DNA from 2 places in the Acidovorax sp. WCS2018Noco2-16 genome. Region 2 is predicted to be linked to the other one. Evidence: riboswitches for the same ligand, from Rfam matches in the RefSeq annotation. Region 2 holds a riboswitch; the other holds the start of a gene.
What was found. Region 2 has a riboswitch for S-adenosylhomocysteine ahead of metH (methionine synthase). Riboswitches for the same ligand answer to the same signal wherever they lie in the genome.
Positions count from the first base shown of each region.

Region 1 (5,708 bases), on a different contig from region 2:
GAAGGCCCTCGGCCGCGCAGCAGTCGCGGATGCGCTGCTCGACCAGCGGGTACATCGCCACGTCGCGCACGATGCCGCCCTTGCCGACCTGGCCGGGCTGCAGCTCGAACTGCGGCTTGACCAGCATGAGCAGGTCGCCACCGGCCTTCAGCAGAGGCGCCACGGCAGGCAGGATCAGCGTGAGCGAGATAAACGACACGTCGCCCGTCACCAGGTCGAACACCGGGGTGACGTCGACCTGTTCCAGCCCCGCACGCCGGCGGCGCACGGTGGGCAAGGCGCCCTGGGCACGGGCACGCGCCCTGGCTGAACGCTCGGCCTTGAAGGCCTCCACGTCGTGTTCCTTGGCGTCGTCGCTGTCGTCGTACGCTTCGTCGACCAGGCCGCCGTTGCGCATCCAGCTGTAGGGCGCCTCGGGCTGGGTGTCGTTGTCGTCCGGGTCTTGCTCGACCTGCTCGGACAACGCGTCTTCGCAGGCCTCCCGCAGCGATGCGGCCGTTACGGAACGGGCGTTCAGGCCTTCGACTGCCACCACGCGCGGGTCTTGCCGCAGGCTGTCGTGCAGCTGGCTGTGGCCCACGTCCACGCCGATCACCTGCACAGCGCCCTGCTGCAACAGGCAGTCGGTGAAACCGCCGGTGCTCTGGCCCACGTCCAGACAGCGCCAGCCGGCCACCTGCAGGCCGGTGGTCTGCAGCGCGCCTTCGAGCTTCAGGCCGCCGCGCGACAGGTACCGCGCTTCGGATTGGTCCAGCAGCTGCACTTCGGCGATTTCTGGAATGTCGTCGCCGTTCTTGGCCACCTTGTGCCAGGGCAGGCTGGCCGCCAGCCGCCACTGCACACCGGCGGCGATCAGGCGCTGCGCCTGCGACCGGGTCGTCGCGTGGCCCTTGTCCACCAGATACACGTCTGCGCGCATGCACCCATCCTTTTTTTAGAGTCAAATAGGCCTCTAGCGCTTATCCATCAAGCGCTATTAGCTATTATTTTTATAGCAAATCAATTATCAACCAAGCCACAGGCCGGCAGGCCACCAAGGGCTTGCCGGCCTGTCGCCACCGATCCGCCCTGCGATCAGTAGCGGTACGTGTCGGGCTTGTAAGGGCCGCTCTTGCTCACGCCGATGTACGCGGCCTGCGTGTCCGTCAGCTCGGTCAGCACGGCGCCGACCTTCTTCAGGTGCAGGCGCGCGACCTTCTCGTCCAGCAGCTTGGGCAGCACGTAGACCTTGCCGACTTCATAGTCGCCCGGCTTGGTGAACAGCTCGATCTGCGCGATGGTCTGGTTGGCGAACGACGACGACATCACGAAGCTGGGGTGGCCCGTGCCGCAGCCCAGGTTCACCAGGCGGCCCTTGGCCAGCAGAATGATCTTCTTGCCGTCCGGGAAGGTGATGTGGTCCACCTGGGGCTTGATCTCTTCCCATTCGTACTTCTCGATCGACGCGACGTCGATCTCGTTGTCGAAGTGGCCGATGTTGCAGACGATGGCCTGGTCCTTCATCTTCGCCATCGTGTCATGGGTGATGATGTCCTTGTTGCCCGTCGTGGTCACGAAGATGTCGGCCTTGTCGGCGGCGTAGTCCATCGTCACCACGCGGTAGCCTTCCATCGCGGCCTGCAAGGCGTTGATGGGGTCGATCTCGGTGACCCACACCTGGGCGCTCAATGCGCGCAGCGCCTGGGCGGAGCCCTTGCCCACGTCGCCATAGCCGGCCACCACGGCGACCTTGCCGGCGATCATCACGTCTGTCGCGCGCTTGATGCCATCCACCAGCGATTCGCGGCAGCCGTACAGGTTGTCGAACTTGGACTTGGTGACCGAATCGTTCACGTTGATCGCGCGGAACAGCAGCGTGCCCTTGGCGGACATCTCGTTCAGGCGGTGCACGCCGGTGGTGGTTTCTTCCGTCACGCCGATGATCTCGGCCGACTTGCGCGTGTACCAGGTCGCATCTTCCGACAGCTTCTTGCGGATAGAGGCGAACAGAATGCGCTCTTCTTCGCTAGCGCCATTGCCGGCTACCAGGGACGCGTCTTTCTCGGCGCGCTGGCCCAGGTGCATCAGCAGCGTGGCATCGCCGCCGTCGTCCAGAATCATGTTGGGGCCTTCGCCCGCACTGCCCTTAGGCGCAAAGTCGAAGATGCGGTGGGTGTAGTCCCAGTAGTCTTCCAGCGACTCGCCCTTGATGGCGAAGACCGGCGTTCCCGCGGCGGCGATGGCGGCTGCAGCATGGTCTTGCGTGGAAAAGATGTTGCACGATGCCCAGCGCACGTCAGCGCCCAGGGCCTGCAGGGTTTCGATCAGCACAGCGGTCTGGATCGTCATGTGCAGCGAGCCGGTGATGCGAGCGCCCTTCAGCGGCTGGCCGGCGGCGAACTCTTCGCGGATGGCCATCAGGCCGGGCATCTCGGTTTCGGCAATGCGGATTTCCTTGCGGCCCCAGGCGGCAAGGGAAATGTCGGTGATGGCCTGGTCGGCTTGTGGCTTGAGAACTGCGCTCATGGTTTTCTCCAATCAAGGATGGGTATGAAAACCACGCGAGCCGGGGCAAGAGATGAAGGCAGTCACTCACCGCACCGGAACAGCGTGGGTGAGCGTCGTTGCGAAGATACCGGCTTCCGAGCCTCACGCCCCGCTGTTGGGTGACGCTGCAACGCTCCTCGGAAAGGCGCGTATTGTACAAAACCCGCTGGTGCCTGCCCGGGTCAATCGCTGGCGCGGGTGTGATGGGGGCCGGCAGCTCTCAGCCGCACGGCACCCCCCAGGGCCAGCATGAGCAAGGCCATGCAGAACAGCACCACCGCGGGCCACTGGCCCTTTTCCCAGAACCCACCCGCCACCACGCCCAGAACGCTGGAGGCCATGTAATAGGCCAACAGGTATATCGACGATGCATGGCCCTTGGAATGCAGTGCCGCCGCGCCCACCCAGCCGCTGACCACCGCATGCCCGCCGAAGAAGCCGAGGGTGATCAGGCAGATGCCGGCGATCATCGCAGCCAGGTGCGCAGGCAAGGTCAGCAGCACGCCGGCGGCCATGAGCAACACACAGCCGATCAGCACCACCGGGCGGCCCAGCCGGTCGGCCAGCGCGCCCGCCCAGGGCGACGCGCACATGCCCAGCAGATAGGCGCAGAAGATCAGCCCGATCTCGGCCTGCCCCAGCCCGAACACTGGCGACGACAGGCGAAAGCTCACCAGGTTGAAAACCGACACCAGTGGACCCACCAGCAGGCATCCCACCGCAATCAGCAGGGGCAGTACCGGATTGCGCAAATGGTCACGCCAGATGCGGGCCTGCTGGCGCACGCCCCCGCTTGCCGCACGAACGAAACGCCGAGAAGGCGGCAGCAACAACACGAAGCCGATGGCGACCAGCAGGTCGATCACGCTGACGATGACCATTGCCTGGCGCCAGCCGAAGGCATCGGTCAAAAGCCCTACGCCCACCCGGCCGACCATGCCGCCAAACGCGGTGCCGCCGATGTACAGCCCCATGGCGAAGCCCAGGCCGCGCGTGTCGATTTCTTCGGCCAGGTACGCCATGGCCACGGCGGGCACCCCGCCCAGCAGCACGCCTTCAAGCGTACGTGCGGCGAGCATGGTGGCCCAGTTGGGCGACAGCCCCGCCAGCAGGTTGCACAGCGCGGCCAGCGCCATCGAGCCGAACATCAGCCAGCGGCGGCCCACCGCCTGCGACACCACACCCGCCACCAGAATGGACACCGCCAGCGCAGCGGTGCTGGCCGAGAGCGCTACGGAGCTGGCCGCCGCACCGATCTGGAAATGCCGCGCAAATTCCGGCAGCAGCGGCTGCACGCAATACAGCAGCGAAAACGTGGCGAAGCCTGCGAAGAACAACGCGATGGTGATGCGCCGGTACGCGGGCGTGCCCACCTCCGCACCGGCTGGCAAGGTCGTTTGGGGCAAAGTCGGGCGTTGGGAAGAAGTCGTCATGCAAATCGCCGCAGCGGATGTGGGTCGCGATTCTGCTCGGGACTGCCGGGCTCTGTCCAACAAGAGGCTCGGAACCTGCCCAAGGGTTGCGCCGCTAGAATCCCAGCGATCCATTCCGGCCTGCGGCAGTGTGACTTCACCCCACGCGCACGGCCCTTGCGGGGCGCCTAGCGCTGCTGCACGCCTTTACACGCCTATCCGAGCTGCCCCTTGTCTTACGCCCCAGAAACGCGGCGCCGCCGCACTTTTGCCATCATTTCCCACCCTGACGCGGGCAAGACCACGTTGACGGAAAAGCTGCTGCTTTTCTCGGGCGCCATCCAGATTGCCGGCGCGGTAAAGGGCCGCAAGGCCAGCCGCCACGCCACCAGCGACTGGATGGAAATCGAAAAGCAGCGGGGCATTTCCGTCGCGTCCTCGGTGATGCAGATGGCCTACCGCGACCACGTGGTCAACCTGCTCGACACGCCCGGCCACAAGGACTTTTCGGAAGACACCTACCGAGTGCTGACTGCCGTCGATTCGGCCCTGATGGTGATCGACGCTGCCAACGGTGTGGAAGCGCAGACGCGCCGCCTGATTGAAGTCTGCCGCCAGCGAGACACACCCATCATCACCTTCGTCAACAAGATGGACCGCGAAGTGCGCGACCCGCTGGACATCATGGACGAGGTCGAGCGTGAACTCGGCATGCCCTGCTGCCCCATGACCTGGCCCGTGGGCCAGGGCAAGCATTTCGGCGGGATCATCAACCTGCGCACCAAGGCCATGACGGTCTTCGAGAGTGGGAGCGAGCGTCGTCCGCAAGACTTTGAAGCTATCCCGCTGTCGAATGAAGACGCCTTGCGCGGGCGCTTCGGCGCTGAGTTCGACACCGCGCTGGAAAGCATGGAGCTGGCTGTAGGCGCATCGCCCGCCTGGGATCAGCAAGCCTTTCTGGCAGGCAAGCTCACGCCCGTATTCTTTGGCTCCGGCGTGAACAACTTCGGGGTGATGGAGGTGCTGGACGCGCTGGTCGACATGGCCCCCTCGCCCGGCCCGCGCGTGAGCACGCTGCAAGTCAACAAGCAGCCGGTGGTCAAGACGATTCAGCCTGAGGACGAAGGCTTTTCGGGGGTGGTGTTCAAGGTGCAAGCCAACATGGACGCCAACCACCGCGACCGCATCGCGTTCGTGCGTGTGGCCTCGGGCCGGTATACCCCGGGCATGAAGCTCAAGGTACAGCGCACCGCCAAGGAGCTGCGCCCGACTTCTGTCGTCACCTTCATGTCCCAGCGCCGCGAAGCGGTGGAAGAGGCGTATGCAGGTGACATCATCGGCTTTACCACGCACGGCGGAGTGCAGCTAGGCGACACCATCACCGACGGCGCCAACCTGCAGTTCACCGGCCTGCCCTTCTTTGCGCCAGAAATGTTCATGACCGTGGTGCTGAAGAACCCGCTGCGCACCAAGCAACTGCAGCAGGGCCTGGCGCAATTGGGGGAAGAAGGCGCCATCCAGGTCTTTAAGCCTGATGCGGGCGGCAACATGCTGTTGGGCGCCGTGGGGCAGCTGCAGTTCGAAGTCGTGCAACACCGGCTGAAGACCGAGTACGACGCTGACATCCGGCTGGAAAACTGCCAGTACACGGGCGCGCGCTGGATAACGGCCGACAGCCCTGCCGAACTGCGCGCATTCACCGACGCTTATCCGTTGTGCCTGGCGCACGACGCCGCCGATACGCTGGCGTATCTGTGCACCAGTCCGTAT
Region 1 covers NZ_JAVTJJ010000009.1:10,704-16,411, forward strand. The annotation lists gene RQI28_RS15800 (TlyA family RNA methyltransferase) at 1-919, opposite strand, end outside; gene ahcY (adenosylhomocysteinase) at 1,075-2,505, opposite strand; S-adenosyl-L-homocysteine riboswitch at 2,589-2,671, opposite strand; gene RQI28_RS15810 (MFS transporter) at 2,709-3,959, opposite strand; gene RQI28_RS15815 (peptide chain release factor 3) at 4,170-5,708, shown strand, end outside.
Region 1: it holds a riboswitch for S-adenosylhomocysteine, as region 2 does, so the genes downstream of both, ahcY (adenosylhomocysteinase) here and metH (methionine synthase) in region 2, are expected to answer to the same signal.

Region 2 (5,708 bases):
GGCTCTGCGCCACGCTCACGCTGCGCGATGCGTCGGGCACGTAGACCACAGGGCCTTCGTAGTGGGGCGCGATCTTCACCGCCGTGTGAACGCGGCTGGTAGTGGCGCCGCCGATGAGCAGCGGGATCTTCTTGATGCGGAAGTGGTCGTCCTTTTGCATCTCACCGGCCACGTACTGCATTTCTTCCAGGCTCGGCGTGATCAGGCCCGACAGGCCCACGATGTCCGCCCCTTCGACCTTGGCGCGCGCCAAAATTTCGTGGCAGGGCACCATCACGCCCATGTTCACCACCTCGAAGTTGTTGCATTGCAAGACGACGGTGACGATGTTCTTGCCGATGTCGTGCACATCGCCTTTGACGGTGGCGATGATGATCTTGCCCTTGCTGCGCACGTCGCGCCCGGCCAGCTCGTCCTGGCGCTTTTCTTCCTCGATGTAGGGGATCAGGTGGGCCACGGCGGACTTCATCACGCGCGCGCTCTTCACCACCTGGGGCAAGAACATCTTGCCGGCGCCGAACAGGTCGCCCACGATGTTCATGCCGTCCATCAGTGGGCCTTCGATCACGTGCAGCGGGCGCCCGCCCTTGGCCAGCACGATCTGGTAAGCCTCTTCGGTGTCTTCGACGATGAAGTCGGTGATGCCATGCACCAGCGCATGCGACAGGCGCTCACCCACGGTCTTGGGGGCCTCGGGCGTGCCGCGCCATTCCAGGCGCTTGCTCTCGTCCTTGGCACCGCTCTTGGCGGTCTCGGCCACCTCGACCAGGCGCTCGCCCGCATCGGGGCGGCGGTTGAGCACCACGTCCTCCACGCGCTCGCGCAGCGTGGGCTCCAGGTCGTCGTACACGCCGACCATACCGGCGTTGACGATGCCCATGTCCATGCCCGCCTTGATGGCGTGGTACAGGAACACGGTGTGAATGGCCTCGCGCACCGGGTCGTTGCCGCGAAAGCTGAAGCTCACGTTGGAGACGCCGCCCGAGACCTTGGCGCCGGGCAGGCTCTGCTTGATCCAGCGCACGGCCTCGATGAAGTCGACCGCGTAGTTGTTGTGCTCCTCGATGCCGGTGGCCACCGCGAAGATGTTGGGGTCGAAGATGATGTCCTCGGGCGGAAAGCCCACCTCGTCGACCAGCACACGGTAGGCGCGCTCGCAGATCTCGATCTTGCGCTCGTAGGTGTCGGCCTGGCCCTTCTCGTCGAAGGCCATGACCACGGCAGCGGCGCCATAGCGGCGCACCAGGCGTGCCTCGTGCTTGAACTTGTCGATGCCCTCCTTCATGGAGATGGAGTTGACGATGCCCTTGCCCTGCACGCAGCGCAGGCCGGCCTCGATCACCTCCCACTTGGAGCTGTCGACCATGATGGGTACGCGCGCGATGTCGGGCTCGGAGGCAATGAGCTGCAGAAAGCGCACCATGGCCGCCTTGCTGTCGAGCATGGCCTCGTCCATGTTGATGTCGATGACCTGGGCGCCGTTCTCCACCTGCTGGCGGGCGACGGCCAGGGCTTCTTCGTACTGCCCGTTCAGGATCATGCGGGCGAAGGCCTTGGAGCCGGTGACGTTGGTGCGCTCGCCGATGTTGACGAACAGCGTGCCCTCGCCAATGGAGACGGGCTCCAGGCCGGACAGCTTCATGGGAGGGACGGAAACAGCGGACATCAGGCTCACCTGTGCAATCGGTTCGGGGATGAAACAGGTGAGCGTCGTTGGGTGCAAGGCCACTGCCAGCCCGAGCCTGACGCCGCCATGTCCTTGATCGGGAATTGGGCGGGCGCTGCAACGCTCCTCGGGGGCGGCGAATTTTAAGCGCCGCCGCACCCCGCGCGGTTTTTCAGCGCACCGGCAGGAACTGCAGAAAGGTGCCGCCCATCAGCCCCTGCACGTAGCTGATGGCCGCGCGCCGGTACTTCTCGGCCACCACGCCGGCCAGCAGGTCCAGCCGGGCGATGACCTTGCCGAACTCGCGCTCGAAGCTCAGGTTGCGTGCATCGGCGGTGATTTCGTCGGCCAGCAGCAAAGGCCTGCCCGCCGCGTCGCGCCGCTGCGCGATCAGCCACACGGCGCTTTCCACGTTGCGCGCGGCGTTGTAGAGGTGCTGCGCGTCCAGGCTGTCGATCAGGAAGAACTCGGTCTTGCCGCCATGCGCGGTGACGATCATGTCGGCCGTGGCGTAGATGACCGCTGCCACGCGGTCGCCGGTGAATTCAGGGCTGAGCGCCAGGGCCAGCGCGGCAATGTCCTGGCGGCCCTGCAGCGGCGGCCAGGCCTCGCGCTGCTCGATGGCGGTGCGCACGCGCTGGCCCGCCAGGATGCGGCCCGGCAACTGGCCGGGAGCCTGGCCCTTGCGCCATTCGGCCGGGTTGCGGCGGTAGAGCTTGTCCATCAGCAGATAGAGGCTGTCCAGGTTGGCGCGCATGCCCAGCGTGGCCATGCGGTTCACGTCGGACTGCGCCAGCTCGGTGGGCGCCACGGCAGCGGCCTGCACTTCGCCGCGCGCGGTGGGCGCGGGCGTGCCGCAGCCGGCCAGCGCGGTTGCGGCGAGCGCGCAGCCCTGCCCCAGCAGGCATCGGCGGGAAGGAAAAGGCATCAGCATGTGCGCCGCATTATCGACACGCCCGGCCCGCGCACTGCCTTCTGCATAGCCGGCTAAGAATCGTTGAAAAACTTATCAGCGCGCAGGAACTGCACCACCGCCAGCAGGCGGGCGAGCCCCTGGTGCCGCTGGACGGCAGCAAGGCCGCGAAGCATCGCAAGATGGCCCTGCCCGGCGCCGAGTCGGTACCTGGACGCCGCGCGCCGCTACCTGGCGTGGGAAACCGGGCTGATCCGGACTCCTTGCCATGCGCACCTCTTTTGCTTCCCGTCGCTCTTGCGCTGCCCACCGCGGCGGCCTTCCTTCTTTTGCTGGCGGGAATCGCGCATACCGACGCCACGCTCGACAAGATTGCCAACGGAGTCACCGGCCGGGCTGCTTTTCCATCAAGGTCTTGCATGCCGTGACGGCCATTGGACCGTTTCTGTTGCTACATTTTCTGACGCTTCCGCTTGCTATGGCGTCACGCTTGCCCACTATGCTTGCCTGCTTCTGCGGGGCAGGCTGTCCCCGGGGTCCCTGGCATTTCTGACAAAGGAAGAGCAAAGGCATGCGTCGTTTCGAGCTGATCGAGGGCAATTCCAGCAAGTTCTGGGAAATTGAGCAGGCAGGCAGTGAACTGAACATCCGATGGGGCCGTATCGGCACCGCGGGCCAGAGTCAGACCAAATCCTTCGACGATGGCCCCAAGGCCGCCACCGCGCTGAACAAGCTGGTGAGCGAGAAGACCAGCAAGGGCTACAAGGAGGCTGGCGTGGCGGCCGAGGCCAGCATCGGCAAGACCGAGGCCCCGCCCCAGGTGAAGTCACCCGCGCCTGCGGCGCAGGCCGACAAGCGGGCCCAGACCAGTGTGCCAACGGCGAGCCGCGCGGCTTCTACCCCTGCGGCGGCGGAGCCGGTCCCGCCCGCCGAAAGCCTCGATGCGCAGTGCGAGCGTGCCTACGAAGCCGCGCGCCTGCAGATCGCCGACGGCACGCTCAAGGTGGGCGAGAAGCTCTCGGCTGCCGGGCTCAAGCGGCAGTACGGAGTGAGCGAGCAGGGCGCGGCCATGGCCTTCGACCGGCTCAAGTCCAGCGGCGTGATCTATGGCTGGGGCGCCACGGCCGAGGTGCGTGAGGACTCGGCCGAGTACGCCCGCAAGATGGGTGACTGGGCCGCGGCGATGGCGGCCCATGCGGCCGCGGCGGGCTCCGGCGCCTCGGGGCCGGCCTGCGACGATCCGGTGCCCGAAGGCATGCCGCCCTGGCTGGCGCAGGGCGAGCCGCTGCGGATCACGCCTGAGATGCAGGTCGCGGCCTTTGCCTCGCGCCGTTTCCCCAAGGCCGTGAGGTCCACCAGCCCGGCGGCGGCCTGGCTGCTGGTCAAGCAGAAGACGCAGGCCACCCTGGACATCAGCGCCAGCGACGCCGCCTTGCGTGCTGCCGCGCAGCGCGTGCTGGACCGTCTGCAACTCATCGAGCCGCCCGAAGATGCCGAGGCCGACGCGCTGCTGCTGAGCTTGGCGCTGCACACCACCGGTTACTACGGCGACAGCGAGCCCGGTGAGGCGGTGGTCGACTATCTGGTCGCGCGCTACGGCCTGCCGCGGGCGGTGGACATCTGGCTTGCCGCGCAGCGCGTGCAGGTCAAGACCGATTACGACCACAAGACCAAGACGCGCAGCAGCAGCCTCGCGTCTACCGTGACCCATGCGGTGAGCAATGGCTGGCGCGGCCCGCTGGGCCAGGCCGAATCGGCCCTGCGCAGTCACCTGGCCGCGGCCGGCGAGGCCGACTGGACCACCTGCGCCGACCGCATCGAAGCCGCCTTGCCGCAACTGCTGCCCGCTCGCCAGCCCGTGCTGGCGCTGCTGCTGCCGGACCGGCCCGAGCTGTCGAACGCCCTGGCGCTTCGCCTGGGTGCCGAGAAGGACACGCCGGAGACGCTGCACTGGCTGCTGCTGACCGCCACCGACCCGGCGGCCATAGCGCAGGCGGCGAAGGTGCGCACCAGCTATTCCACCAGCTTCTGGGGCCACACGCAGATGGTGGCCACCGCCGTGCTGGAGCGTGGCGTGGAGGCCATCGCCGTGCTGGAAAAGGGCGCCGCCACCGACGAAGCCGGGGACGCGCTCGCCGCCATCGGCATGCCCGAGGCGGTCACGGCGCTGGCCAAGGTGGCCAGCAGTTCCAAGAGCGCGCTCGCGCGCCTGTCGCTGGCGGTGGACCGCTGGCCCCAGGCGGCTTTGGTCGCGCTGTCGCGTCTGGTCGCCGCCGGCGGCAAGGACGCCGGGCTGCTCACGCCCAGTCTCACTCGCCTGCTGCGCGCGCACGCCGGCCTGGTGGACGGCCTGCGGCCTTGGCTGGACGCGGGCGCGCGGGCCGCCATCGAGCGGCAGCTGGCGCTGCTGGAAGGCCCGGCGGACGTGGCGGATGCCGCAGAGCTGCCCGGCGTGCTGGCGGCACCGCCCTGGCTGGCCAAGGTGCAGAAGAAGGCCGCGGGTGTCTTCACGCTGGAGCCGCTGGCGCTGGAGCCGGTCGAACAATGGGCGCCCGGTGCGCGCGACGCCGTGCGGCAATCTGTCACCTCGTGGCAGGCCCAGCGCTACGCCACCGCGCGCGCCGACGTGCAGGTGCTGCTCAAGGAACTGGGCTTCGAGGCCAAGGCCAAGAAGATGGCGGAGGAAGAGCAGCTCAAGCTGCTGCAGGCGGCCTACGAAACACAGGACGATGTCGATGACGCGCTGATCCAGGGCATCGTGCAGCGCAGCGAGAGCCGCGAGAAGGAACTGCTCGCCACCACCCAGGACCCGATCCTCGACGCGGCGCGTGAAGGCATCCGCAGCGGCAACGCCGCCCAGCTCATCGCTGCCTGGCGCGCCATGCTGGCGGGGCGCAAACAGCAGCGCTATTACTTCTTCTGGTTCGCGGGCGACTTCGTCACGCAGCTGCCGGAGCCCTTGGGCGTGCCCTTCTGGAACGCGGTGGCCGGCGAGGCCGAGACGCAGGGCGTTGAATTCGTCATGGCCCATTTCGGCCTGCCGGCGCTGGCGGGCCTGCAGGCAGTGGTGCGCACCAAGCCGGGCGAGAACCTGGCCGTGGCGCTGAACTACGGTGCCGTACCGTTGGC
Region 2 covers NZ_JAVTJJ010000003.1:309,663-315,370, forward strand. The annotation lists gene metH (methionine synthase) at 1-1,666, opposite strand, end outside; S-adenosyl-L-homocysteine riboswitch at 1,699-1,801, opposite strand; gene RQI28_RS10910 (hypothetical protein) at 1,839-2,594, opposite strand; gene RQI28_RS10915 (WGR and DUF4132 domain-containing protein) at 3,151-5,708, shown strand, end outside.